DNA from 2 places in the Enterobacter sp. E14S genome. Region 2 is predicted to be linked to the other one. Evidence: predicted binding sites of a transcription regulator. Region 2 holds the regulator's gene; the other holds the start of a gene.
What was found. The regulator sigma-54, encoded in region 2, starts transcription at its own class of promoters, with help from an activator protein. The targets are predictions, from matches to a motif close to GTTGGCACANNTTTCGCTNT.
Positions count from the first base shown of each region.

Region 1: ACZ6J2_RS08125 (branched-chain amino acid ABC transporter substrate-binding protein) is a predicted target of sigma-54. The motif match lies at 1,439-1,458, and genes of this name have one in related genera.

Region 1 is NZ_JBVODQ010000002.1:618,307-629,277, reverse strand. It holds partial or broken gene ACZ6J2_RS08135 (contractile injection system protein, VgrG/Pvc8 family) at 1-157, opposite strand, end outside; gene ACZ6J2_RS08130 (YecA/YgfB family protein) at 538-1,206, opposite strand; gene ACZ6J2_RS08125 (branched-chain amino acid ABC transporter substrate-binding protein) at 1,630-2,751, shown strand; gene ACZ6J2_RS08120 (ABC transporter permease subunit) at 2,851-3,765, shown strand; gene livM (high-affinity branched-chain amino acid ABC transporter permease LivM) at 3,777-5,051, shown strand; gene ACZ6J2_RS08110 (ATP-binding cassette domain-containing protein) at 5,048-5,923, shown strand; gene ACZ6J2_RS08105 (ABC transporter ATP-binding protein) at 5,920-6,636, shown strand; gene ACZ6J2_RS08100 (hypothetical protein) at 6,805-7,152, opposite strand; tRNA gene ACZ6J2_RS08095 (tRNA-Leu) at 7,703-7,789, opposite strand; tRNA gene ACZ6J2_RS08090 (tRNA-Cys) at 7,802-7,875, opposite strand; tRNA gene ACZ6J2_RS08085 (tRNA-Gly) at 7,922-7,997, opposite strand; gene pgsA (CDP-diacylglycerol--glycerol-3-phosphate 3-phosphatidyltransferase) at 8,150-8,698, opposite strand; gene uvrC (excinuclease ABC subunit UvrC) at 8,755-10,587, opposite strand; gene uvrY (UvrY/SirA/GacA family response regulator transcription factor) at 10,584-10,971, opposite strand, start outside.
Region 2 is NZ_JBVODQ010000006.1:124,764-135,734, reverse strand. It holds gene lptG (LPS export ABC transporter permease LptG) at 1-166, shown strand, start outside; gene arcB (aerobic respiration two-component sensor histidine kinase ArcB) at 302-2,635, shown strand; gene elbB (isoprenoid biosynthesis glyoxalase ElbB) at 2,868-3,521, shown strand; gene mtgA (monofunctional biosynthetic peptidoglycan transglycosylase) at 3,518-4,243, shown strand; gene npr (PTS phosphocarrier protein NPr) at 4,283-4,555, opposite strand; gene rapZ (RNase adapter RapZ) at 4,552-5,406, opposite strand; gene ptsN (PTS IIA-like nitrogen regulatory protein PtsN) at 5,452-5,943, opposite strand; gene hpf (ribosome hibernation promoting factor) at 6,025-6,312, opposite strand; gene rpoN (RNA polymerase factor sigma-54) at 6,335-7,768, opposite strand; gene lptB (LPS export ABC transporter ATP-binding protein) at 7,816-8,541, opposite strand; gene lptA (lipopolysaccharide ABC transporter substrate-binding protein LptA) at 8,548-9,102, opposite strand; gene lptC (LPS export ABC transporter periplasmic protein LptC) at 9,071-9,646, opposite strand; gene kdsC (3-deoxy-manno-octulosonate-8-phosphatase KdsC) at 9,643-10,209, opposite strand; gene kdsD (arabinose-5-phosphate isomerase KdsD) at 10,224-10,971, opposite strand, start outside.

The DNA.
Region 1 (10,971 bases), on a different contig from region 2:
GACTGGTGAAGCGAATGGTATAACGGTAGGGCTTACTGAGTTCTTCTTCCCCGCAAAACGAATGAACATCCGGTGAAACGGTTTTACTTCGTGGGAAATACAGTAAATAACGATTCAGGGTATCCTGTTGTTGAACCGTGTCTGATTGTCCTGCCATCGTCAAATATCCTTTTGATCAATCGATAAGATTAATCAAAATATACGCCTGGAGACCACTCATTAAAACATTATTTCGCAAAAAGGGATAAGGGATTTAATTTATTCAACGCACAAATAAACACAAAATAAACATTCATGAATTAAATGAAAAGATAAAATAAATACCAGAAAGAAATATGACAATATCAGAATAAAAATAAGCACCTCAAGGCGTATAGATCAATGATATTCGGTGAGCAACGATAACATTGAGCTTATTCACGTCTGATACGCCTGGCCATATAAGGGGCCTCGACGGCCCCTTATCTCGGTCACAGGTTAAAAACGTATTATTCTCTACTGGTCTTAAGGTGAACGAACCAAAACCACAAAAATGTATCAGTGCAAACAGCAGCTCTTAAACTTCTTCCCGCTGCCGCAAGGACACGGATCGTTACGCCCGACCTTCGTGCCGTTCACCGTCGGTTTCTTCACTTCCGGCTGCTGCGGATTGTTAACCCAGTATTGATATAAACGCAGTGCCGCAGGCTGGATGCTTTCGATGCTGGCGATATACTCCTCTTCGGACAGTTCATCCAGCTTTTCGCTGTTCTCTTCCGTCCCGTGCAGGGCAATTACCTCAAGGTCGGCCTTCAGGGCTTCCGGCAGGGCTGACCAGTCCGTCAGCGCCACGCCGCGCATATAGCCATAGCACCACTCTTCCACCACGGTATAACTCTCACCGTCAACGTCGTTATAACCGAACATCGGTTCAAACTGATCCGGGTACTCGCTCAGGCGCTCGGCAATATCGTTCATATGCTTAAAGCAGAGATCGATAAAACGGTTCATCTCACGATCGTTTTTCCAGCGCGGAATGTACTTCTCGCCACCCCACACCGCCACCAGCCAGGCGTCTGGCTCAACGACAACAGGACCGGAAAGCACTGCGGTAAGCATGCCGTCCAGTTCGGACACGTCAATCACGGACGCGTCATCATGACCGTAAGACATTAACGTCTCTTCAAGCCACGCCATTTCGCTTTCATTCAATGGGCCTTCAGTCATCGCTGACACTCCTGCAAAAGGAAACGATCCTAACACATAACTCACGCCTCTCCGGGCTGAAGTTTAGGTCTTTATTGCTGCAAAAGCGTGCAAACCGTGACCTTTGCACAACTTATGGGCTTTATTGTTAACGATATGTGATCTCCGCTGTAATTTCTTCTCCTCCCGCAAGGCGGCATAACGCGGCGCTCTATACTCAAACATGTCGCATGCTCGTCAATGGGTTAACCATTCTGGCAACGTTTTTGCTTAACGTTCTTCGCGCGCCTCTGCGCAGGGAAATCTCGCCGTAATATGCAGGATGCCGTCTGTATCTTGTTCGTTTAGTGCATTTTGTTCTTGCTCGTGTTTCGGATTGGCTGCGCCGTCGGGCGTTCGGGTTTACGCCGTGGTGCAAAAACCTCTTTGCTAAGGAACATAATAATGTCGCTGAAATTAATCAGAACTCCTCTTTCTCTTGTGTTGGCCGGTTGCCTGGTGACGGCGTTTTCCGCCCGGGCAGATATTGTGATTGGCGTGGCAGGGCCGTTCACGGGTCCGAATGCCACCTATGGCGATCAGTACTGGCACGGCGCAACGCAGGCCGCTGAAGACATTAATGCCGCAGGCGGCATTAACGGCGAGAAGATCAAACTGGTTCAGGGGGATGATGCCTGCGAGCCCAAGCAGGCCGTGGCCGTCGCCAACCGTTTAGTTGACCAGGATAAAGTCAACGCCGTGGTCGGCCATTTCTGCTCCTCTTCCACAATGCCCGCCTCCGAGGTGTATAGCGACGCGGGCATTATTGCGATTACCCCCGGCTCAACTAACCCGCTGATCACCGAACGCGGCATGAGCGATATGTTCCGCATGTGCGGACGCGATGACCAGCAGGGTCAGGTTGCCAGCGACTTCATCATCGACAAGCTGAAAGCCAAGCGCGTGGTGATTATTCACGATAAAGACACCTATGGTCAGGGTCTGGCTGACGCCACCAAAGCGGCGCTGGCGAAACGCGGGGTTCAGGATGTGATGTATGAGGGGTTATCTCGCGGTGAGAAAGACTTTAACGCGCTGGTGACCAAGATCGGCGCGCTAAAACCGGACGTCGTGTTCTTCGGTGGCTGTCACCCGGAAGCCGGTCCGCTGGTTCGACAGATGCGCGAACAGGGCGTGCAGGCGAAATTCTTCTCCGGCGACTGTATTGTCAACGAAGAGATGGTGACCGCCGCGGGGGGCCCGCAATACACGAACGGCATTTACATGACCTTCGGTAAAGATCCGCGCCTTATCCCGGACGGTAAAGCGGTTATCGAGAAATTCCGCGCCGGTAAATTCGAGCCGGAAGGTTACACCCTTTACTCCTATGCCTCCGTACAGGCCATTGCCGCAGCCTTCAAGGCCACCGGCGGCAAGGACTCCGCCAAAGCCAGCGAGTGGCTGAAAGCCAATTCCGTCGACACGGTGATGGGCAAAAAAGCCTGGGACAACAAAGGCGATCTGAAAGTGTCTGACTACGTGGTGTACCAGTGGGACGACAAAGGCAAATATAAGGAAGTGCAGTAACGGGACGGAGTCACGCTCAACGTCGGCGGGCCTGCCCGTCGGCGCGTAATAAACATCAGGCTGCGCGCATCGCGCAGCCTATAAAACGAGCGCGCTAAGATGAGTACATTCTTCCTGCAACAGTTAATCAATGGCTTAACGCTGGGCTCCGTCTACGGTTTAATCGCCATCGGCTACACCATGGTGTACGGCATTATCGGGATGATCAATTTCGCCCACGGCGAAGTGTATATGATTTCCGCCTATCTCTGCGCCATTGGTCTGGCGCTGCTCTCGTTCTTCGGTCTGCAGTCGTTCCCGCTGCTGATTCTGGGTACGCTGGTGTTCACCATTGTGGTTACCGGGGTGTACGGCTGGACCATCGAGCGTATCGCCTACAAGCCGCTGCGCAACTCCACGCGCCTGGCGCCGCTGATCTCCGCCATCGGGATGTCGCTTATCCTGCAAAACTACGCGCAGCTGAGCCAGGGTCCGCGTCAGCAAGGGGTGCCGACCATGCTGGACGGCGTGATTCGCCTGCATCTGGGCGACGGCTTCGTGCAGATAACCTACACCAAAGTGTTTATTTTGGTTGCATCGTTTGCCGGCATGCTGGTGCTCACCTGGATTATCAACCATACCCGGCTGGGCCGGATGTGCCGCGCGGTACAGCAGGATCGTAAGATGGCCTCCATTCTGGGCATTAACACTGACCGGATTATTTCGCTGGTCTTTGTGATCGGCGCGGCGATGGCCGGTCTGGCAGGCGTGCTGATCACCATGAATTACGGCACCTTTGATTTCTACGTCGGGTTCGTGATCGGCATTAAAGCCTTCACTGCGGCGGTGCTCGGCGGCATCGGCTCCCTCCCCGGCGCCATGCTCGGTGGCCTTATCCTGGGCGTGGCGGAAGCCCAGTTCTCGGGCATGGTGAACTCGGACTATAAAGATGTCTTTTCGTTCGGCCTGCTGGTCATGATCCTGATTTTCCGTCCCCAGGGGCTGCTTGGGCGCCCGATTGTGGCCAAAGTGTGAGGGAGAGAATGATGACATCACACGGTTTTTCACTTAAACGCTGCATGCTGGACGCGATTTTTTCCGGGCTGATTGCGCTGATAATCTTCGGCCCCATAGCGGGCGTAGTGCTGGACGGTTACAGCTTTAACTTTGCCGGGCAGCGACTGGCCTGGATGGTTGGCATCGTCATGCTCGGGCGTTTTCTGCTGAGCGCCTTTTTAGGTACCGCCGCGGGCACCCGTTTCCAGGCGCGCTTCGAAGCCGATAGCGCGGGCGTATATGTCCGGCCACCGGAATACAAAAGCCGCATGCGCTGGATTATTCCTCTGGTGATTGCTCTTGCGATTTGCTTTCCGTTTGTCGCCACGAAATATGTACTGACCGTCGCCATTCTCGGGCTGATCTACGTGCTTCTCGGTCTGGGGCTGAATATCGTCGTGGGTCTGGCCGGCCTGCTGGATCTGGGATATGTCGCGTTCTACGCAATTGGTGCGTACGGTCTGGCGCTGGGATACCAGTATCTCGGCTTAGGCTTCTGGAGCATGCTGCCGCTGGCGGCAATCATGGCCGCCGCCGCAGGCGCCCTGCTCGGTTTTCCGGTACTGCGCATGCACGGTGACTATCTCGCCATCGTCACCCTCGGGTTCGGGGAGATTATTCGCCTGATACTGAACAACTGGCTGACCTTCACCGGCGGACCAAACGGCGTGTCGGCCCCTCCCCCCACCTTTTTCGGTCTGGAATTTGGACGACGCGCGAAAGAAGGCGGCGTGCCCTTCCACGAATTTTTCCACCTCACCTACAACCCGAACATGAAGTTTATTTTTATCTACGCGGTTCTGTTCCTGGTGGTGATGCTGGTGCTCTACATCAAGCACCGCCTGACGCGGATGCCGATTGGTCGGGCGTGGGAAGCGCTGCGTGAAGACGAAATTGCCTGCCGCTCGATGGGGTTAAATCATGTTCTGGTTAAGCTGTCGGCCTTTACGCTGGGTGCGTCGACCGCGGGCATTGCCGGGGTGTTCTTCGCCACCTATCAGGGGTTCGTAAATCCCACCTCCTTTACCTTCTTTGAATCGGCGCTGATCCTCGCCATCGTGGTGCTGGGCGGTATGGGCTCGACGCTTGGCGTGGTACTGGCCGCCTTTGTGCTTACGGTAACGCCGGAACTGCTGCGCAGTTTTGCCGAGTACCGCGTCCTGCTGTTTGGCATGCTCATGGTGGTGATGATGATCTGGCGTCCACGCGGTTTGATCCGCATTAACCGCAGCGGGTTTGCCGTGCGTAAGGGCGTCGCGCCATGAACGAAACGATATTACGCGTTGAACATCTGATGATGCACTTCGGCGGGATTAAGGCGCTAAACGACGTCAACCTGGACGTGCAGCGCAGCTCAATTACCGCCCTGATTGGGCCAAACGGGGCGGGGAAAACCACCGTGTTTAACTGCCTGACGGGCTTCTACAGAGCCTCCGGCGGCAACATTTTATTTAATACCCGCCATAAAACGACTAACGTTATTCAGGTGCTCGGACAAAAATTCCAGCCGGGTGACTGGATTAACCCCGCGCAGTTCGGGCAGCGTCTGTTCTACAAAATGTTCGGCGGAACGCATCTGGTCAATCGCGCAGGGCTGGCGCGCACGTTTCAAAATATCCGTCTTTTTCGCGAGATGTCTGTCGTGGAAAACCTGCTGGTTGCGCAGCATATGCGCGTTAATCGCAATCTGCTCGCCGGGATCTTAAATACGCCGGCATACCGGCGGGCGGAAAGCGACGCCCTGGACAGGGCCTTCTACTGGCTGGAAGTGGTGGATCTGGTGGAGTGCGCCAATCGTCTGGCGGGAGAGATGTCGTACGGCCAGCAGCGGCGTCTGGAAATTGCGCGAGCAATGTGCACCGGGCCGGAAATGATCTGTCTGGATGAACCCGCCGCCGGGCTTAACCCGGTTGAAACGCACAAGCTGAGCAGCATTATTCGTTTTCTGCGGGATCATCATGACATCACGGTATTGCTGATTGAGCATGATATGGGGATGGTGATGGAGATTTCGGACGACATTATCGTGCTCGACCACGGGGATGTTATTGCCAGGGGAAAACCCGAGCAGATCCAGCATGATGAAAAGGTGATTGCCGCCTACCTGGGTACGGATGAAAGCGAGGTCAACCTATGAGCGAACCGCTGCTGGCATTTCGCGAGGTGGACGTATTTTACGGCGTCATTCAGGCGCTTAAACAGGTTTCCCTTGAGGTCAATAAGGGTGAAACCGTGGCGCTGATTGGCGCAAACGGCGCGGGTAAATCGACATTGCTGATGTCCATCTTTGGCCAGCCCCGTATTCGCAGCGGAAAGATACTTTTCAGCGGCGAGGATATCAGCCATAAATCCACCCACTACGTCGCGTCCGGCGGTATTGCGCAGGCGCCGGAAGGCAGACGAATCTTCCCGGATATGACCGTTGAAGAGAACCTGCTGATGGGGACCATCCCCATCGGCAGCCAGTTTGCCGCTGAGGATATGCAAACCATGTTCGACCTGTTCCCGCGCCTCAAGGAGCGAAGCAAGCAGCGCGCGATGACCATGTCCGGCGGGGAACAGCAGATGCTGGCGATCGCCCGGGCGCTGATGAGCCGTCCGAAGCTGCTGCTGCTGGATGAACCGAGCCTCGGTCTGGCGCCGATTGTGGTGAAACAGATCTTCCAGACGCTGCGCGAGCTGGCCCGCAACGGCATGACTATCTTTCTGGTGGAGCAGAATGCGCATCACGCGCTGAAGCTTTCCGACCGCGGGTATGTGATGGTTAACGGGCAGATCCGGTTGAGCGGCACCGGCGAAGAGCTGCTTGGAAATCAGGAGGTGAGGAAGGCGTATTTGGGCGGGGTGTGACTGACGGATTTTAGGCACAAAAAAACCACCTTTCGGTGGTTTCACGACACTGCTTATTGCTTTGATTATTCTTTGTTTCCCATGGTAGTGGGAATTGGCCCCACACAGCGCGAACGATGGGGATAGTGAATAATGCGTTTTATCACAAAGTTAAGCTATAAGGACTCATTATTGCTGTGTACAGGTGAAACCGCCGTTTATAGTCGGATTACAATTAGTTTCCAGGGTAGGTTTAGGCTGAATACTTTGATTATATGCAGCGCTAGCTGCATTCAGGTTAGCCGCCTTTTGTTGCCATCCTGCTGCCGTACTTTGTGTAATAGCCGCACAATCTGCCGCACTGACCGTAGAAGTGCCCGCCTGTATTCTGGCTTGCATCATTTGAGCCGCTTCCGACCCACTGGTGAACGTGTCACCGCTCATAGCCTGACATAATTCATAGTCAGAGGCGTTAGGATTATTAGCACATCCCGTCATCACTACTGATAAAAAAGCAGCTATCATTATTTTTTTCATTTTTAATTATCCAATTCTTTTAAAATCCAGTCTCTCTCCCGACAGGGATACGGCTTCTTGTTATTGTAAAATATACATTTTGTTAACTGAGATAGGTGTGTTTCTGGTAAAGGCATTACTTGCCAGGACTTAACCCCGTGAACATAAGACTGACGGTTTGGTCCGGCAATATAGCGAATGGCCACCAGCAATTATCAAATTAAACGTCTTCTCGCTACGGCTAAGATACATCACTATTATTTTTTAGCGCGAATTAATTAATATTAGAAATGCATTAACTTAAATCAGTTTGATTTGCATCAATTTATGCGAACCGTGCTTCATTCGAAACTGGAAGATACTCGACTAAAACACAACCGTCTTTAAACATGACTATCTATTTAATAAAAAAAGGAAAAATGGTTGATGTAGGGTGTACGGGACAAGATTGTCCTTTTCCTGAGGCGAGTCAAGCTGACGAAAAAAGTGAACAGAAATTACAGGCACAAAAAAACCACCTTTCGGTGGTTTCACGACACTGCTTATTGCTTTGATTATTCTTTGTTTCCCATGGTACCCGGAGTGGGACTTGAACCCACACAGCGCGAACGCCGAGGGATTTTAAATCCCTTGTGTCTACCGATTCCACCATCCGGGCTCGGGAAGAAAGTGGAGGCGCGTTCCGGAGTCGAACCGGACTAGACGGATTTGCAATCCGCTACATAACCGCTTTGCTAACGCGCCGTAAAACTTTTCAAACTGACACCCGCTACTGCGCATGTCTTTAATCTGGAGCGGGAAACGAGACTCGAACTCGCGACCCCGACCTTGGCAAGGTCGTGCTCTACCAACTGAGCTATTCCCGCATGTCATCAAGTAAACATCTAACCACTTGATTTCATTACCGTCCGGCTTGCTGTGCCGCCGTTCGATGCGTTGCATTCTACTGATATGACGTTATGAGTCAACGTTATTTTTTGCATCCCTGGATCGTTTGCTGAAAATTACGGCGAAACGATCACTGATCAAGCAAATCCCCGCGCGCAGCGTTCAAATATTGCAGCATGGACCACAGCGTCAGCACTGCCGCCACCCACAGCAGACCAATTCCCGCCCATTCAACCCAGGCGTTCGGACGCCAGAGCATCCAGACCAGCGCAGCCATCTGCGCCGTCGTTTTGACTTTACCAATCCACGAGACCGCCACGCTGCTGCGTTTCCCCAGTTCCGCCATCCATTCGCGCAGCGCAGAGATAATGATCTCGCGACCGATCATAGTGGCCGCAGGCAGCGTTACCCACCAGGTATGATAGTGCTCGGCTACCAGCACCATGGCGATAGCGACCATCACTTTGTCTGCCACCGGATCGAGGAAGGCACCGAAACGGGTGCTTTGATTCCAGCGACGGGCCAGGTAGCCATCAAACCAGTCGGTGACCGCTGCGATCAGGAAGATCAACGCACACGCAAAGGGTGCCCAGACGACCGGCAGGTAAAACGCCAGTACAAAGAACGGGATGAGTACGACACGGAAGAGAGTGAGCAACGTAGGGATATTAAATTGCATAATGACGGTAACTGTTTGTTGTCAGTAAAATTTAGCTCTATGTTGCTACAGAGCCCTCAATGTTTCAACGAGTAGTAGATCTTTTCTGCCAGCCCTTGCGAAATACCCGGCACTTTTGCAATTTCCTCCATGCTGGCGTTGAGTAATCCTTGCAATCCGCCCATATACTTCAGCAGCATCTGGCGACGTTTTGGCCCCACGCCTTCGATCGTTTCCAGGCTACTGGTATTTTTCACCTTCGCCCGTTTTTTGCGGTGACCGCTGATGGCATGATCGTGTGATTCATCGCGAATATGCTGGATGACGTGCAGCGCCGGGGAATCCGGCGGAAGGCTGAAGCCCTCGCCTTCCGGCTCGAAGAACAATGTCTCCAGACCGGCCTTACGATCGGCCCCTTTTGCGACGCCCAGCAGCAGCGGATGGTTTTTATCCCAGCTGACATCAAGCGATTCAAATACCGCTTTCGCCTGGCCGAGCTGCCCTTTCCCGCCGTCAATCAGGATCACATCCGGAATTTTGCTCTCCTCTATGGCTTTACCATAGCGACGACGCAGCACCTGATTCATGGCCGCATAGTCATCGCCCGGCGTGATCCCGGTGATGTTGTAGCGGCGATACTCGGCGCGCAGTGGGCCATTAGCATCAAACACCACGCAGGAGGCCACCGTCTGTTCTCCCATCGTGTGACTGATGTCGAAACACTCCATCCGTTTCACTTCCGGAAGCTTCAGCAGCGTCGCCAGGGCCGTTAAACGCTGATTGACCGTCGACTGCTGCGACAGCTTCGTGGTGAGTGCCGTCGCCGCGTTGGTTCGCGCCAGCTTAAGATAACGTGCACGGTCGCCGCGCGGTTTGGTTTGTACATTCACCCGACGGCCCGCCAGTTCAGAGAGCGAATCGGCCAGCAGGGTTTTATCGTCAAGATTAAAATCGAGCAGGATCTCAGAAGGCAGCGTGCGCATCTGGCTCCCCTGCAGGTAGAACTGGCCTACAAAGGTTTCCACCACTTCACCCAGTTCAGTACCGCCGGGCACTTTCGGGAAATAGCTGCGGCTGCCGAGCACTTTGCCCTGGCGAATAAACAGCACGTGCACGCAGGCCATCCCGGCGTCAAAGGCTACGCCGATGACGTCGAGATCGTCACCGGTATTCGAGACAAACTGTTTCTCAGTGACTCTGCGCACCGCCTGGATTTGGTCGCGGATCCGCGCGGCCTCTTCGAACTCGAGTGCGGCGCTGGCTTTTTCCATGCGCGCGATCAGCTGCGTTAAGACCTGATCGTCTTTTCCGGCTAAGAACAGGCGCACATAATCCACCTGCCGGGCATACTCTTCTTCACTTACCAGCCCTTCCACGCAGGGCCCCAGGCAGCGTCCAATCTGGTACTGCAGGCACGGGCGCGAGCGGTTACGGTAAACGCTGTTTTCACACTGGCGGATAGGGAAGATTTTTTGCAGCAGCGCCAGCGTTTCACGCACGGCATAGCCGTTAGGGAACGGCCCGAAGTATTCGCCCTTGGCGTGTTTTGCACCGCGGTGCATGGCGAGGCGCGGATGGGTATCGCCGCTCAGAAAAATAAACGGGTAGGACTTATCATCACGCAACAGGACGTTATAGCGCGGCTGGTAGAGCTTAATATAGTTGTGCTCAAGCAGCAGCGCTTCTGTCTCGGTGTGCGTGACGGTGACATCAATATTCTGAATGAGTGAGACCAGCGCTTCGGTCTTTCGGGAGGCCAGGTTGCTGCGAAAATAGCTGGAGAGGCGTTTTTTAAGATCTTTTGCCTTCCCCACGTAGATAACCGTACCGCCAGCGTCATACATGCGATAGACGCCAGGCTGGCTGGTTACGGTTTTCAGAAATGCTTTTGAATCGAACACATCACTCACTGACTTAACAACGTCTCCGCATTACACAAACCGTGCCGGATGGCCAGGTGCGTCAGTTCAACGTCGCCATGAATGTTCAGTTTACTGAACATCCGGTAACGATAGCTGTTCACCGTTTTCGGGCTGAGATTCAGCTGCTCCGAGATCTCATTCACCTTCTGACCTTTGGTGATCATCAGCATAATCTGCAATTCACGCTCGGACAAACTGGCAAACGGTGATTCGGTTTTTTCGGGCTCAATCTGACTCAGCGCCATCTGCTGGGCAATGTCGGACGCTATGTAGCGCTGTCCGGCAAACACGGAACGGATTGCATTGACGACTTCCTGCGGCGCAGCACCTTTACTCAGGTAGCCCGCTGCGCCCGCCTGCATCACTTTCGCG
Region 2 (10,971 bases):
CGTGCGCGTCGTGACCGGTATCAGTTTCGGCTTTGTGTTCTACGTCCTCGATCAGATCTTCGGTCCGCTGACGCTGGTTTATGGCATTCCGCCAATAATTGGTGCGCTGCTGCCAAGCGCCAGTTTCCTCCTGATCAGCCTCTGGCTGCTGTTGAAACGCTCCTGATTGACCTCTCCTCGCTTCCGGTTAACCGGGAGCGAGGCTAATCTCCTGTTTCACCCCGCACTTTTTCTCACAACCTTCAACGCCTCGCCCTGAATTTGAGTATTATTGAGCGATAAAGTCGTGAAGGGATCCTCTATGAAGCAAATTCGAATGCTTGCCCAGTATTACGTCGACCTGATGATGAAGCTTGGGCTGGTGCGTTTCTCCATGCTGCTTGCGCTGGCGCTGGTCGTTCTGGCCATTGTCGTACAAATGGCCGTCACCATGGTTCTGCATGGTCAGGTCGAGAGTATCGACGTCATCCGCTCCATCTTCTTTGGCTTGCTCATTACTCCCTGGGCGGTCTATTTCCTTTCCGTAGTGGTTGAACAGCTGGAAGAGTCCCGTCAGCGTCTGTCAAAACTGGTCGATAAACTTGAAGAGATGCGCGAGCGCGACCTGAAGCTCAACGTCCAGCTTAAAGACAACATTGCGCAGCTGAATCAGGAGATCGCCGATCGTGAGAAGGCGGAAGCCGAGCGTCAGGCCACGCTGGAGCAGCTGAAAATCGAAATGAAAGAGCGCGAGGTCACGCAGATCCAGCTTGAGCAGCAATCCTCTTTCCTGCGGTCGTTCCTCGATGCTTCGCCGGATCTGGTGTTTTACCGTAATGAAGATAAAGAGTTTTCCGGCTGTAACCGGGCGATGGAGTTGCTCACCGGGAAAAGCGAAAAGCAGCTGATTAACCTGAAGCCGCAGGACGTTTACTCTGAAGAGGCGGCGGCCAAGGTCATGGAGACGGACGAAAAAGTATTCCGCCATAACGTCTCGCTGACCTATGAACAGTGGCTGGATTACCCGGACGGACGCAAAGCCTGCTTTGAGATCCGTAAGGTGCCCTACTATGACCGCGTGGGGAAACGCCACGGCCTGATGGGCTTTGGCCGCGATATCACCGAGCGTAAGCGCTATCAGGATGCCCTGGAGCGCGCCAGCCGCGACAAGACTACCTTTATCTCCACCATCAGCCACGAGCTGCGTACGCCGCTTAATGGCATTGTCGGGCTGAGCCGTATTCTGCTGGATACCGACCTGACCGCAGAGCAGGAAAAATACCTCAAGACTATCCATGTCTCAGCGGTCACGCTGGGAAATATCTTCAACGATATTATTGATATGGATAAGATGGAGCGCCGTAAAGTTCAGCTTGATAATCAGCCTGTTGATTTCACCAGCTTCCTTGCCGACCTCGAAAACCTGTCCGGCCTGCAGGCGCAGCAGAAGGGACTGAGTTTTGTCATGGAGCCAACACTGCCGCTGCCGCATAAAGTGGTGACTGACGGCACGCGTCTGCGTCAGATCCTGTGGAATCTCATCAGCAACGCGGTGAAATTTACCCAGAAGGGTCAGGTGGCGGTGCGCATCCGCTATGACGAAGGCGATATGCTGCACTTCGAGGTGGAAGACTCCGGGATGGGTATTCCGCAGGAGGAGCAGGACAAAATTTTCGCGATGTACTACCAGGTGAAGGACAGCAACGGCGGGAAACCGGCGACAGGAACAGGCATTGGCCTGGCGGTCTCTAAACGGCTGGCGAAGAGTATGGGTGGCGATATCACCGTTGTCAGCCAGCCGGGCAAAGGATCAACCTTCACGCTGACGGTCCATGCGCCGGCGGTGGCAGAGGAGGTTGAAGACACCTTTGAAAACGACGACATGCCGCTGCCCGCGCTGCACGTCCTGCTGGTGGAAGACATTGAGCTGAACGTGATTGTGGCGCGCTCGGTGCTGGAAAAACTGGGCAACAGCGTGGATGTCGCGATGACCGGTAAGGCCGCGCTGGAGATGTTTAAACCGGGCGAATACGATCTTGTCCTGCTGGATATTCAGCTGCCGGATATGACCGGGCTGGATATTTCGCGTGAGCTGACGCGTCAGTACGCGGCTGACGAGCTGCCGCCGCTGGTGGCGCTGACGGCGAACGTGCTGAAAGATAAAAAAGAGTATCTCGATGCTGGTATGGACGATGTACTCAGCAAGCCGCTGGCGGTGCCTGCTCTGACCGCTATGATTAAGAAGTTCTGGGATACCCATGATGAAGAGGAGAGCACCATGACGTCTGTTGATAGCGCAAAAGCCCAAACGATACTCGATACCGCGATGCTGGAGCAGTACATCGATCTGGTCGGCCCGAAACTGATTACCGATGGTCTGGCGGTGTTCGAAAAAATGATGCCGGGCTATCTGAGCGTGCTGGAATCAAACCTGACCGCCCGGGACCAGAAGGGCATCGTCGAAGAAGGACATAAAATCAAAGGTGCCGCCGGCTCGGTCGGCTTACGCCATCTGCAGCAGCTGGGTCAACAGATTCAGTCGCCTGATTTACCTGCATGGGAAGATAACGTGGGTGATTGGGTTGAAGAGATGAAACAAGAGTGGCAAAACGATGTGGCGGTGCTTAAAGCCTGGGTCGACGCCAGAAAAAAATGACCCCGGATTAACCGGGGTGCGCGAATACTGCGCCAACACCAGGGAAATCGTGGCTGCGCCTGTTTTTTAAAGTTATTTTCGAAATGGCGCTGCCTGAAAAATTTAGGCCGCACGCAGATAAGATAGCAAATCTTAAATGGTTTGTTACATGAATCAGTGAAATGTGTGAAGCATAGCGTTTTAATCAAAATTATTAATGTGCTTCAGCAAGTTGCAGAAAAGGATTGTCATGATGAAAAAGATTGGTGTCGTGCTGAGCGGATGCGGTGTTTACGATGGTTCTGAAATACATGAAGCCGTAATCACGCTGCTGGCCCTGGCTAAGCAGGGAGCAGAGGTTATTTGCTTTGCGCCGGACAAAAATCAGGCGGATGTGATTAATCATCTAACCGGCGAGCCGATGGCGGAAACCCGTAATGTACTGATTGAAGCCGCGCGTCTTGCGCGAGGTGATATCCATCCTCTTATTCAGGCAGACCCTACAGAGCTTGATGCGCTCATTGTGCCGGGTGGGTTTGGCGCGGCCAAAAATCTCAGTACCTTTGCTGCGCAGGGTGCGGAGTGTCAGATCGATCCTCATCTTAAAGCGCTGTCGCAGGCCATGCATGCGGCTGGAAAACCGCTGGGCTTTATCTGCATCGCGCCGGCAATGCTGCCCAGGATTTTTGATTTCCCGCTGCGCCTGACTATCGGGACGGATATTGATACCGCAGAGATCGTCGAGGAAATGGGGGGCGAACACGTTCCGTGCCCGGTTGATGACATTGTGGTTGATGAAGATAACAAAATTGTCACCACGCCGGCGTATATGCTGGCGAACAATATCGCTGAGGCGGCCTCAGGTATTGAAAAGCTGGTGGATCGCGTGCTGGTGCTGACTGAATGAAGGGTAAATTTGCCGCAGGCGCAGGGGTGAAACGTTTTCTCTTGCGCATCGTACTTGTGCTGGCGGTATTCTGGGGAGGCGGGCTGGCTTTATTCAGCATTATGCCGGTACCGTTCTCTGCCGTTATGGTTGAGCGCCAGCTTAGCGCGTGGTTCAGCGGCGATTTTGGTTACGTTGCCCACTCTGACTGGGTGAGCATGGATGAGATCTCCCCGTTCATGGGGCTGGCGGTCATCGCTGCGGAGGACCAGAAATTTCCGGAGCACTGGGGGTTCGACGTGGCGGCCATTGAGAAAGCGCTAGCCCATAACGAACGCCATGAAAACCGCGTGCGCGGGGCATCAACCTTGTCGCAGCAGACGGCAAAAAACCTGTTCCTGTGGGATGGCCGAAGCTGGGTGCGAAAAGGGCTGGAAGCGGGGCTCACCCTGGGAATGGAAACGGTCTGGAGCAAAAAACGTATTCTGACCGTCTATCTCAACGTCGCTGAGTTTGGCGAGGGGGTATTTGGTGTCGAAGCTGCATCACAACGCTATTTTAATAAACCAGCCAGCAGGCTGAGCATGTCGGAGGCGGCGCTGCTCGCGGCTGTTCTGCCTAATCCTATCCGCTTTAAGGCCAGCGCCCCGTCAGGGTACGTGCGAAGCCGCCAGGCGTGGATTATGCGCCAGATGAATCAGCTGGGTGGAGAGGGGTTTATGCAGCGTAATAATCTTATGTAGAGCGGGTAAGCGAAGCGCTACCCGCCTGAATAGCAGACCTTAATCTTCGTCGAACCCTGCGTTAAACAGGGCAATCACCGCCGCCAGCGCTTCCTCTTCCTGAGGACCGGTGGCTTCTACCTCAATCTGGCGCCCTTTGGCGGAATCCAGCATCAGCAGCGCGATCACGCTGTTCGCTTCCGCTTCGGTGCCTTCGTCATTCCGCAGCAGTACCTCTGCATCGAAACCCTGCATCAGCTCAAACAGCTTCATCGCCGGGCGTGCATGCATACCCAGCTTGTTGGTGATCTCAACGGTTTGTTTTACGGTCATGTTTTACGTTTTTCCAGCGTGCGATGACGGGACTGAACGTTCTTCCCGCGCGAGCGGAAATAGTCGGCCAGCTGTTCGGCGATGTAAACCGAACGATGTTTACCGCCGGTACAGCCAATCGCCACCGTCAGGTAGCTACGATTGTTTGTCTCCAGCATAGGTAACCATAGCTCAAGGTAGCTTCGCGTCTGGTAGATAAAATTGTGTACTTCTGTGTGCCGGTCGAGGAACGCCGCCACCGGCTTATCCAGACCGGTCATTGGACGCAGTTTTGGATCCCAGTGCGGGTTCGGCAGGAAGCGCACGTCGAAAACATAATCCGCATCAATCGGAATACCGTGCTTAAAGCCGAAGGATTCGAACACCATCGTCAGTTCGCGCTCGCGTTTACCCAACAGCCGGGTACGCAGCATTTCCGCCAGCTCGTGAACGGACATTTCAGAGGTGTCGACAATCAGGTCGGCACGAGAACGCAGCGGCTCCAGCAGGTCGCTCTCTTCATCGATAGCGCTCTCCAGAGAGAGGTTCTTGCTGGATAGCGGGTGCAAACGACGGGTATCACTGTAGCGGCGGATCAGCGTATTGCGGTCTGCATCGAGGAACAGCAGCTGAGGCGAGAACGCGTCAGGCAGGTTGCTCATGGCCTGTTCGAAGATCTCTGGCGATTCAGGCATGTTACGAACGTCGATACTGACGGCGGCAGAGGTTTGTCTCTCCGCCAGCGTGCGGGCCAGGTCGGGTAACAACACGACCGGCAGGTTATCGACGCAGTAAAAACCCATGTCTTCCAGGGCGCGCAGAGCAACGGATTTCCCCGACCCTGAACGGCCACTGACAATCATCAGCACCATGTTCCGTTTCTCCTCAGGACAACAGATGTGAAGGCCATCTCCTGGTTATGCATCATCCTGATTGCCTTCTGCTTCAGTGATAATTTGATAGAGCTCTTCATCACTTTGGGCCGAGCGCAGTCGACGGCAAATGGTTTTATCGGCCAGACGTTTTGCGACCAGCGACAGCGTATGCAGATGGGTTTTCGTCTGGTCGGCAGGCACCAGCAGCGCGAAGAGGAGATCGACGGGCTGGTTATCAATGGCATCGAAGGCGATGGGTGTTTCAAGCTGCACAAACACACCAACGGCACGCAGGGTATCCTCTTCCAGTTTGCCGTGCGGGATCGCGATGCCGTTGCCAATACCGGTACTGCCCATTTTTTCACGGGTCAGAATCGCTTCGAATACCACCTGCGGCGGCAGGCCCAGCTGTTTTGCAGCCAGTTCACTGATGATCTCCAGCGCACGTTTTTTGCTCTGGCAGTGAACCGCACTGCGGGTACATTCCTGGTTAAGGACATTGCTCAGTTGAAGAGCGGAATCGTTGTTCATCATAATTTCACCTAAGCGCTAACTGTACAAATGGCCTGTTGTGTTTCACAACAGGCGTCCTGCACCCGTTAACTGCCCGGACAATTAGTGTTGTTTCAGTTTATCTTTATGTTTATTGAGCTGTCGCGCAAGCTTATCAATCAAGCCGTCGATAGCAGCGTACATGTCTTGCCCTTCCGCACTGGCATGCAGTTCACCCCCGTTAACATGCAGGGTGGCATCCGAGATATGAGTCACTTTCTCCACTTTCAACACAATATAGACCTGATTGATCCTTTCGAAATACTGCTCGAGTTTTGCAAACTTCGCGTTCACGAAGTCGCGTAAAGCCTCAGTAATTTCGACGTTTTGTCCAGTGATGTTGAGCTGCATAGTGTCTTCCTTATCGGTTGTGTCAGACCAGCTGTTTACGCTGGTTGGACGGCGGAATGGATAAAGACTCTCGATACTTCGCAACAGTACGACGTGCCACCATAATACCCTGATCGGACAGCATGGTGGTTAACTTACTGTCGCTTAGTGGCTTCGCGGGGTTTTCCGCGGCGATCAACTTCTTCACCAGGGCACGAATGGCCGTTGACGACGCTTCGCCGCCGCCCTCGGTATTCACATGGCTGGAGAAGAAATACTTAAGCTCAAAAATACCGCGTGGACTGTGCAGATACTTCTGCGTGGTGACACGGGAAATGGTTGATTCATGCATCTCGACGGCCTGGGCGATATCCGCCAGTACCATCGGTTTCATATACTCTTCGCCCTGCTCAAAGAACGCCTGCTGCTGTTCGACAATACAGCGGCTGACGCGCAGCAGCGTATCATTTCGGCTCTCCAGACTTTTGATCAGCCATCGCGCTTCCTGAAGATTGCTACGAATATATTGATTGTCGGAGTCGTTACGCGCGCTGGTGCACATGGAGGCATACTGCTGGTTGATTTGCAGGCGAGGGATGCTGTCTGAATTCAGTTCAACGACCCAGCGGTCATTGTGTTTTCTGACCAGCACGTCCGGGATGACGTACTCGGGCTCGCTGGTTTGGATCGACTGTCCCGGACGCGGATCGAGTGACTGGATCAGATTCACCGCTTCTTTCAGCACCTCTTCCTTCAGGCGCGTAACGCGCATAAGGCTGCGGAAATCGTGGTTGGCCAACAGATCCAGATGATCGCTGATGATTAAACGCGCCTCGTCGAGCCATGGCGTCTCTTTGCTGAACTGAGAAAGCTGGATCAGCAGGCAGTCGCGCAGATCTTTTGCGGCCACGCCTACCGGATCGAAACGCTGGATGCGCTTCAGTACGGCTTCGACTTCCTCAAGCTCAATCTCTTCGTCGCCCATGCTTTCCAGGATATCGTCCAGCGTGACGGTCAAATAGCCGGTGTCGTCAACGGCATCGACAATTGAGGTGGCAATCGCGCGGTCGGTATCGGAGAAGGGGGTAAGTTCCACCTGCCACATCAGGTAATCCTGCAGCGACTGGGTGGTTTCTCCCTGATAGACCGGTAGCTCATCATCCTGGTAGTCTGCACGCGTACCGGAAGGGGTTCCGGCGGTGTAGATTTCATCCCAGCTGGCATCCAGCGGTAGCTCGTCGGGCATCTCTTTTTGTTCGAGTGCATCCGCGGTGTCGAGCGCTTCTGTATCCTGTGACTGCTGAGTATCTACCTCGTCATGAAGATCGGTTTGTTCCAGCAGGGGGTTGCTGTCCAGCGCCTGCTGGAGTTCCTGCTGAAGTTCTAACGTGGACAGTTGCAACAGGCGAATTGCCTGCTGTAGCTGCGGCGTCATTGCCAGTTGTTGGCTGAGCCTTAATTGCAAACCTTGCTTCATGTTCAGAGCGTTTTTCTCCGGTTCGGCGTTACGTTACCTCTACCCTATCAGAGTCTGAAGTCTTCCCCAAGATAGACGCGCTTAACATGATCGTCTTCGAGGATCTGCTGCGGCGTACCGTGGGCGATCAGATTGCCCTGGCTCACAATATACGCGCGTTCACACACGGCCAGCGTTTCACGGACGTTGTGGTCGGTGATCAGTACGCCAAGCCCGCTGTCACGCAGGTGTTCAATGATGCGTTTGATATCGATAACCGAGATCGGGTCAACGCCGGCAAACGGTTCATCCAGAAGGATAAATTTCGGGTTTGCGGCCAGCGCACGCGCAATCTCAACGCGACGGCGTTCCCCCCCGGAGAGTGCCTGACCGAGGCTGTCGCGCAGATGCTCAATGTGGAACTCTTCCATCAACTCGTTGGCACGATCCTGACGCTGTTCGCTGGTCAGATCGTTACGAATTTCCAGGACCGCCATCAGGTTATCGTAAACGCTAAGACGACGGAAAATGGAGGCTTCCTGCGGCAGGTAGCCGATCCCGCGACGCGCGCGCGCGTGCAGCGGCAGAAGGCTGATGTCTTCATCGTCAATGATAATGTTGCCGGCATCGCGCGGCACAATGCCAACGACCATGTAGAAAGTGGTGGTTTTACCCGCACCGTTAGGGCCAAGCAGCCCCACGATTTCGCCGGAGTTGACGGTCAGACTGACATCTTCTACGACACGGCGGCCCTTGTAGGCCTTCGCGAGATTTTTTGCAGTTAATGTTGCCATAACGAATTAGTTACTCTTCTTCTGTGCCGGGGCCTGGCCTTTGCCTTTGTCCTGCAGCTGCGACGGAACCAGTACGGTCGTGACGCGTTTGCCTTTCTCGCTGGAGGCCTGCATTTTTTGCTCTTTCACCAGATAGGTGATCTGGTCGCCGGTAATGTTGCTGTCCAGCTGTTCCAGATACGCGTTTCCGGTCAGTATGACCAGGTCCTTCGCCAGCTCATAGTGCATATGCGAAGCGCGGCCTTTCACCGGTTTGCCGTTGTCCTGCATCTGGTAGAAGGTGGCCGGGTTGCCGTAACCATCAATGATCTCTTTGCCCTGCTCGCCACCCGGACGGGTCACGACCACTTTGTCGGCGTTAATTTTGATGGTGCCCTGAGTCATGACGACGTTACCCGTGAAGGTGACGACGTTGCCCTGCATATCGAGAGACTGGGTATCAGACTCGATATGGATCGGTTGGTCGGTATCGCCCGTTACAGCAAGCGCGGGGAGACTGGTCGCCAGCATCGCACTGGCGATAATTACTTTAAGGCTGAGTTTGTTTGTTTTGAATTTCATAGGAGGTTCTAACCTTTTCAATCAGCTCGGCGTTCTTGCTGCGTAAGTTCCCGCGCATTCTCAAACCGCTGGAATTAAATGTTGTGCCATACAGTGTGACCAGATCCTGCGAGGTCACGTCCTGGGTTACCAGGTTAATTTGGGCATTATCCGTCGTAATTTTTCGCAGTTGCGAGTCAGCGGTCAGGGCGTTGACTTCAACGTGGCCATACAGATAAAGCATACGGTCATTTGTCAGTTTTGCCCGATCTGACTTAATTGACCACGTCGGCACTTTGTCCTTATCAAATGTGGTCATGACCGGTTGGGTAAACCACGAAATACCGTCATCTGAAAAATATTCAACATGCTGGGCGATCAGGCGATAGTTCAGCGCGCCTTCCGGGCTGTAGACCACGGTGTCGCTGTGATCGCTTTTATAGGTTGGATCGTTATTGTTGACCACTTCCGTTTGCGGATCGTCGCGATCGGCAAGGTTCACGCCAATCAATACCAGTGCGACAAGCGAAAGCAAAATGATAATCCAGCGTCTGGTTTTACTCATATCGATTGCCCTTTGGCCTCATCAAGCTTGCCCTGCGCCAGCAAAAGCAGATCGCAGACTTCACGTACGGCACCGCGGCCTCCGTTGATGTGGGTAACGTAGTCAGCGCGCGGGATCAGCAGCGGATGCGCATCGGCAACGGCGATGCTCAGCCCGACTTCAGCCATCACGGGCCAGTCAATCAGATCGTCCCCGACGTAGGCTACGTTTTCCGGTGCGATAGCCAGTTTACCCAGTAAATCCTTAAACGCCGCCATCTTATCGGATTGACCCTGATACAGATGGGTAATTCCTAAGGTTTCACAGCGGTCTTCTACCAGTTTAGCTTTTCGCCCGGTGATGATAGCCACCTCAATACCCGAGGTGAGCGCGCAGCGGATACCGTAGCCGTCGCGAACGTTAAACGCTTTCAGCTCTTCACCATTATTGCCCATGTAAATCAGGCCATCGGAAAGTACGCCATCCACGTCCAGGATGAGCAGACGAATGTTTTCCGCCTTTGCCATCATCTGGGTACTGACCGGTCCATAACAGGTTGCAAGGGATGCACCCGCATTACTCATTGTTTTATCCTTCATTACACTACGCCTGCGCGCAGCAGATCATGCATATGTACCACACCCAGCAACTGGTCGCCATCGGCAACCATCACTGAGGTAATGTGGCGGGACTGCATCAGGTTCAGCACATCCACGGCCAGCGTACCCGGACGGACGCGGATACCGCCCGGCGTCATCACATCGGCAATGCCGAGCGTGCGGACATCTACACCCATGTCGAACACGCGGCGCAGGTCGCCATCGGTGAAGATCCCCTGAATTTTCATCAGATCGTCGCACACGACCGTCATACCCAAATTCTTACGGGTGATTTCCAGCAGCGCATCACGCAGGGAGGCTTCTTTACTGACGTGAGGGATCTCATCCCCGGTGTGCATAATATCGTTTACCCGAAGCAGAAGCTTGCGCCCCAGCGCGCCGCCCGGGTGGGAAAGCGCGAAATCTTCCGGCGTAAAACCGCGGGCTTCGAGCAGCGCGACGGCAAGCGCATCACCCATGACCAGCGCGGCGGTGGTGCTGGACGTCGGCGCCAGGCCGAGCGGACAGGCTTCCTTGGGCACTTTCACGCACAGGTGAATATCGGCCGCCCGCGCCATGCTGCTTTCCGGACGGCTGGTCATGCAAATAAGCGGCACCTGCAGTCGCTTCAGTACCGGAATCAGCGCCAGAATTTCATTGGACTCCCCGGAGTTGGACAGCGCGATGACGATATCCTGCGGCGTGACCATACCCAGGTCACCGTGCGCGGCTTCCCCCGGATGTACA